2 linked regions of the Desulfosarcina ovata subsp. ovata genome follow. Each later gene encodes a partner of the first gene's protein in a complex. Links are inferred from orthologs where the notes say so. Each region holds a gene or a part of one and is shown on either strand. Other genes may lie near its edges.

The links.
Region 2: the proteins of GN112_RS18980 (region 1) and GN112_RS10290 are in contact, whole or in part, in a cryo-EM structure (PDB 8Z1Y), measured with the Escherichia coli proteins. The link is inferred for Desulfosarcina ovata subsp. ovata from one-to-one orthologs.

Annotation. Positions count from the first base shown.
Region 1 is NZ_AP021879.1:4,295,219-4,298,388, forward strand. The notes cover bases 126-3,029. They hold GN112_RS18980 (ABC transporter permease), read right to left. Parts: upstream 2,092-3,029; coding sequence 1,159-2,091; downstream 126-1,158. Other genes in these bases: GN112_RS18970 (ABC transporter ATP-binding protein), read right to left, coding at 126-241; GN112_RS18975 (ABC transporter permease), read right to left, coding at 251-1,153; GN112_RS18985 (ABC transporter substrate-binding protein), read right to left, coding at 2,101-3,029. In the rest of the region: more of GN112_RS18970, read right to left, coding at 1-125; more of GN112_RS18985, read right to left, coding at 3,030-3,170. UniProt on the Escherichia coli protein: Part of the ABC transporter DppABCDF involved in dipeptide transport. Responsible for the translocation of the substrate across the membrane.
Region 2 is NZ_AP021879.1:2,278,229-2,281,227, forward strand. It holds GN112_RS10290 (ABC transporter ATP-binding protein), read right to left. Parts: upstream 1,997-2,999; coding sequence 1,004-1,996; downstream 1-1,003. Other genes in the region: GN112_RS10280 (extracellular solute-binding protein), read left to right, coding at 1-20; GN112_RS10285 (ABC transporter ATP-binding protein), read right to left, coding at 36-1,001; GN112_RS33960 (ABC transporter permease subunit), read right to left, coding at 1,996-2,999. UniProt on the Escherichia coli protein: Part of the ABC transporter DppABCDF involved in dipeptide transport. Responsible for energy coupling to the transport system.

The DNA.
Region 1 (3,170 bases):
GGTTACGGCCGTTGAGCAGAATCCCCCGGCTCTCGACCGTTCCCGGCGGCGAAGGCACCAGCCCCATGACCGACAGGGCGGTCATGCTTTTGCCGCATCCCGACTCCCCCACCAGCCCCACCACCCGTCCCTTGCCGACCGCGAAAGAGATGTCGTCCACGGCCCGCACCACGCCCCGGCGGGTGTGAAACCGGGTCGTCAGATGGTCGACCTGCAAAATGGGGGGATCGATGCCGTGCACGGTGGTGATTCAATCCTTCATGTATGGATCCAGGGCGTCGCGCAGGCCGTCGCCCATGAAATTGAACGCCAGGACAGTGATCAGAATCGCCACGCCGGGAGCGATCGCCACCCACGGTGCGGAAAAAAGAAACGCCTTGCCGTTGGCCACCAGCAGTCCCCAGCTCGGCGTGGGCGGCTGGGCCCCAACGCCCAGAAAACTCAAGGTCGATTCCCACATGATCGCCTCGGGAATCCCCAGCGAGAACAGGACGATGAGGGTCGGCAGCACATTGGGGAAGATATGCCGGAGCATGATTACCGGGCGGCGCACGCCGTTGGCATGGGCCGCCTCGACAAACTCCTTGGTTCGCAGGGACAGGGTCTGGGAGCGCACCACGCGGGCGATTCCGGCCCAGCCCACAACGCTCAGGGCGATGAAAATATTGATCAGGCTCGCCCCCAGCGTATACATGACCACCATGGCCAGCAGCAGCGACGGAAAAGCGATCATCACATCGGCCAGGCGCATGATCGCAAAATCGGTTTTACCGCCGTAAAATCCGCTGACGATCCCCATCAGCGTGCCGATCAGCATAGAGAGAAGGCTGGGCACCAGCCCCACCATCAGCGAAATCCGCGTGCCGTAAAGGATCCGGGTCAGCAGATCGCGGCCGAATTTATCGGTCCCCAGCCAGTGGGACCATGACGGCGCCAGCAAGCGCTGATCCAGATCGACTTGAAAGGGGTCGTGGGGGCTGATCCATGGAACCAGCAGGGCCACCAGCATCAGGCAACCCACCACGCCCAGGCCCACAATGGCCAGCCGGTTGTTCCGGAAGGCGTGCCCGATATCGTCCAGGAGCGTGTCCGCCGGTTCGGCGGGCAGCTCTGTTTCCGGCATGGTTTCAAGCGCTTCCACGGGCGGTCCCAAAACGGCTATTTCTCCTGCATCGCAAAGCGGATGCGCGGATCGAGGAACGAGTAGAGAATATCGGCAACCAGGTTGCCGGCAATCACCAGAACGGTCGAAAACAATATCGCCCCCTGCAAAAGGGGCATATCCCGGGTTTCGATGGCGTTGACGGCAATCCGTCCCACCCCGGGGATACCGAACACGCTCTCGGTGATCACGGCACCCGAGAGCAGGCCGGCCACCTGGATGGCCATGATCGTGACCACGGGCAGAAGGGCGTTCTTCAGGGCGTGGGTGACGATTACCGGCGCTTCGCGCAGTCCCTTGGCCCGGGCCGTACGGATATAGTCGTGGCGCATCACCTCCAGCAGGCTGGAACGCGTCAGCCGGGCGATCACCCCGGCGGAGCTCCAGCCCAGGACGATGGCCGGCAGGATGACGTATTTGACCCCGTAAAAACCCGACACGGGCAGCAGATGCAATTTCCAGGCGAAGACATACTGCATCAAAAGCGCCGACCAGAACACCGGCATGGAGACGCCCAGCAGGGAAAAACCCATGAAAAAATGATCGATGCAACCGTGGCGTTTGACGGCCGAGATCACGCCGGAGGGAATGCCGATGGTCCAGGCCACCAGGGCGGCGCACAAGGCCAGGATCAGTGTGTTGGGAAAAGCCTGCAGGATCAGCCCGGTAACCGGCCGGTTGATCTTGTAGGAGATGCCGAAATCACCCTGCAGCGCCCCGCCCAGAAAGCGGAAATAGCGGGTGATCGCGGGGTCGTCCAGATGCATCTGGGCGCGCACCCGGGCGATCACATCCGGGCTGGCATGCTCTTTCATCATCAGGGCCACCGGATCGCCGGGGAGCACGTTGAGCATGACGAACAGCAGCAGCGTGATCCCCACGAGTACGGGAATGGAAACGAGGATCCGGTGAAGGATGTATTTCAGCATGGATGGCGGCTACTCGACTTCCATTTCAAAGTAGCACATATCGCTCCAGCCGTTCCAGGGCACCACAAAGTTCTTCACGCGCGGCTGGACCACATAGGTGTGGTCCAGGCTGAACAAGGGTGCCCAGGCGGCATCTTCGTATATGATCCGTTCCTCGAGCCGGCGATAGAGCGCGCAACGCTGGGCCGGATCGGTCATGGTCCGGGCGTCGTCGAGGCCCTCGAACACCGTCGGGTCAAGGTTGTTGAGCGAGCGCACCAGCGTGCCGCGCTGGCTGAAGAAGGTGTAGAGGAAGTTGTCCGGATCGTTAAAGTCGGCGGACCAGGACTGGGTGTAGCTCTCGGCGTCACCGACCTTGCGGGTGGCGTAGTAGGCCGCCTCGTCCACCTGCTTGATGGTGACATTGAAACCGGCTTTTTTTACCATGGACTGGACGATCAGGTTGATGTCCTCCCACTTGGTGCTCCAGCTGCTGACCTGCAAGATGGTCATGTCGACACCGTTCGCATACCCGGCCTCGGCGAGCAGGGCTTTGGCCTTCTCCGGATTGTATTCAATGGCCTTGCCGCCGGGGGAATAGCAGACCAGGCCCCGCGGGATGATGGCATTTTCGATCTTTCCCCGGCCGTAGAACTGCTTCTCCAGGATCTGCTCACGATCGATGGCCATCTGGAAGGCCTTGCGCACACGTACGTCGTCAAAGGGTTTGATGCGCTGGTTCATGCTGAAGTAGTAGATCGCCACCCGCGGCCCGCTCTTGATCTGCGTTTTCCATTTCTCGCTTTGGTAAAAGTAGGGGATCTGCGTGATGGCGTAATCGCAGTCGAAGACGTCCAGTTCGTCGGTTTCGAACAACAGGCGCATGGTTTCCGGATCGGGCACCACGCGAACGACGATGCGGTCGAGTTTCGGACGGCCGCGGAAATATTTATCGTTGGCGATCAGCTCCTGGCGGTCGTTGAGCACATAGGTCTTCAGGATGAACGGGCCGGTACCGCAGGTGGTTTCCGGGGTCAGGCCGAACTGGTCGCCGGCCGCAGTCGTGAACGTGCGATTGAAAATGGACGCCTGGGGGCTGG
Region 2 (2,999 bases), 2.0 Mb from region 1 along the record:
TTTTTGACGAGCGGTTTTAAGCCGTAGTAAGCGCCCTATCGATGACACCACACCTGATGATCCGGCGTCCCCCGCGGTTGGGGCGGATGGTCACGGCAAATCTCGTCGGATTTGGCGCATGTGTCGTAAAAAAGACATCCGGTGGCCGCTGCAGGGGGCGTAAAATTTTCCTCATCGAAGCCCTTCCCATTGGACGGCTCGCCCACCACCGGTACGGCGGCAATCAGCTTTTGCGTATACGGGTGCAGTGGATTTGCGATCACCTTGTCGGTAATTCCCATTTCGACCAAACGGCCGCAGTGCATGACCGCCACACGATCGGCGATATGGCTGACCACACTTAAATCGTGGGAAATAAAAAGATAGGAGAGCCGGTGGCTATCACGCAGATCCAACAGCAGGTTGATGATCTGCGCCTGCACGGATACATCCAGCGCACTGACCGGTTCATCGCAAACCACAAAAGCGGGTCGTAATGAAATGGCGCGGGCGATGTTGATCCGCTGACGCTGGCCGCCTGAAAATTCATGGGGATAGCGGTAGACCGCATCTTCATCGAGCCCGACCTCCTTGAGCAGTCGCGTGGCATGCGCCTTTCGCGATCCGTCGAGCAGGTTGAACTCCCTTAACCCTTCGGTGACGATATCAAGAATGTTCATGCGTGGGTTGAGCGAAGATAACGGATCCTGAAAGATGATCTGCATGCGCCGGTGAAGTTCTCTTTGCGCCTTGGGCGTCAGACCGGCGATATCTTGTCCGTCAAAAACAATCTTGCCGCCATGCGGTTTTTCAAGCCCCATCAGGGTCCGACCGAGGGTGGTTTTGCCGCAGCCCGACTCGCCCACCAAACCAAGGGTCTCCCCCCGGCCGACCTGAAAGGAGACGCCGTCGACTGCACGGACATATCCCACAATGCGGGACATAATCCCCCGCTTGATTGGAAACCAGGTCTTCAGATCAGTTACGCTGAGTAACGCTTGTGGATGATCGGATATCGGCATTTTTATTCCAGGCGGCCCGCAAACAGCTTGTGGGCGACGAAACAAGCTGCCTGATGGTCGCCATTTTCAATGTTTTCGAGTTCGGGGGCTTCGGTTGCACATCGATCGAAGGCATACGGGCAACGATCCCGGAAATGGCAGCCGATGGGATAATTGAAGGGCGATGGAACATAACCCGCAATGGCGGGAAGACGATCAGTTTTCCCAAACAGGGCCGGAATCGATTGCAAAAGACCGCGCGTGTAGGGATGGGCGGGATGCTCGAAAATTTGTTGCTTGGTTCCGGTTTCAACAATATTCGAAGCATACATCACCAGGACCCGGTCGCACATTTGCCAAACCACCCCCATGTCGTGGGTGATCAACAAGATGGCGGTCTGCTCCTTGCGCATCTCCTTGATCAATTTAAAGACCTGGGCCTGAATGGTAACATCCAATGCCGTTGTCGGTTCATCGGCGATAATCAACTCCGGATCCTGCATCAGGGCCATGGCAATCATCACGCGTTGCTGCATCCCCCCGGAAAGTTCGTGCGGATATGCCTGCATGCGCTGCTCCGGATTGGGAATGCGCACCTTGGCGAGCCACTCCAGACCGATCTGCATGGCCCGCCGCTTGTCCATATGGCGGTGCAATGTCAATACTTCGGCCAACTGCTGCCCGATACGCTGCAAGGGCGACAATGCCGACAACGGCTCCTGAAATATCATGCTGATCGCCCGGCCCCTGATCCGGCGCAGTTCGGCAATATTTAGAGCCAGCAGGTCCCGGCCGTTAAATACAATCTTACCGGATGCAATTTGTCCGGGTGGCGATGGGATCAGGCGCAAAATGCTCAATGCGGTGACCGATTTCCCGCAACCCGATTCGCCGACCAACCCCACAATTTCACCGCGATTGATTTGAAACGAGACACCGTCAACCGCGACGAAGCGGCCCTCATCGGTGGTAAAATCCACCGTCAAATCGTCGATCTTAAGCAGTTCAGCACTCATTATTCCAGCCTGGTATAACGTTTGGGATCATAGGCGTTGCGGACCCCTTCTCCGACAAATACGCCCAACAGCATGACCACAAAGAGCGCCAGGGAAGGATAGAGGATCAGCCACCACGCCCACCGATATTCCTGAGCCTGAAAAAGCAGTTCCCCCCAGCTGGGGGTTGGCGGCGGCAAACCAAAACCCAAATAGTCCAGGGCCGCCAATGCACCGATGGCGCCCACCAGTGAGAAGGGAAAAAACGTAATCACCGGTATCAAACCGTTGGGCAGAATGTGTCGGAAGATGATCTTGGAAGAGGAGATTCCCATGCACTTGGCCGCCTCGACAAAAGGCTGTTTGCGCAGGCGTAAAAATTCCGCTCGCATGTAGTAGGATATTCCGATCCAGTTAAAGATCCCATAACAGATGAGCAGCAGCAGAAAACTGCGTCCGTATACCGAACCGAGCAAAATCATGACATACAAAAAGGGCAACGCACTCCATATCTCGATCAAACGCTGACCGGTAATATCGATCAGTCCACCGTAGTAGCCCTGAAGCGCACCAGCGATAATACCCAACGCATAGGAGATCAGAACGAGCAGCAAGCCAAACGTCATGGAGGTTCGCAAGCCGTAAAGAATGCGTGCCAGCACATCCCGGCCGGCCCCGTCCAGGCCCATCCAGTGGTCCTTGACCGGTCTGAACGGGAAACGCACATCTTCTTTTAAAAATTCGGCCACGTAGACGTTGCCGCCAATGGTCAGCTTATATGGTTCCACCGGGTCTTCAAAGCGCAGGGCGATCATCCGGCGCAACGCCTCTTTTTCTTCATCGGTAATCCGGTCCCACACTTCAGAAAGAGAAGTTGCATCGTCGTCGCTTTCAATCTCAAGGTTACGATTAAACGCCAGCCGGGTACTCAGTTTTTCACCCGATTCGGCCGACGCGCGTTCACGAATCGTCAGGCGCACTGTTTTCGGAGCCTCACGCCGTTTTCCAAATGTTGAAAGTGAAA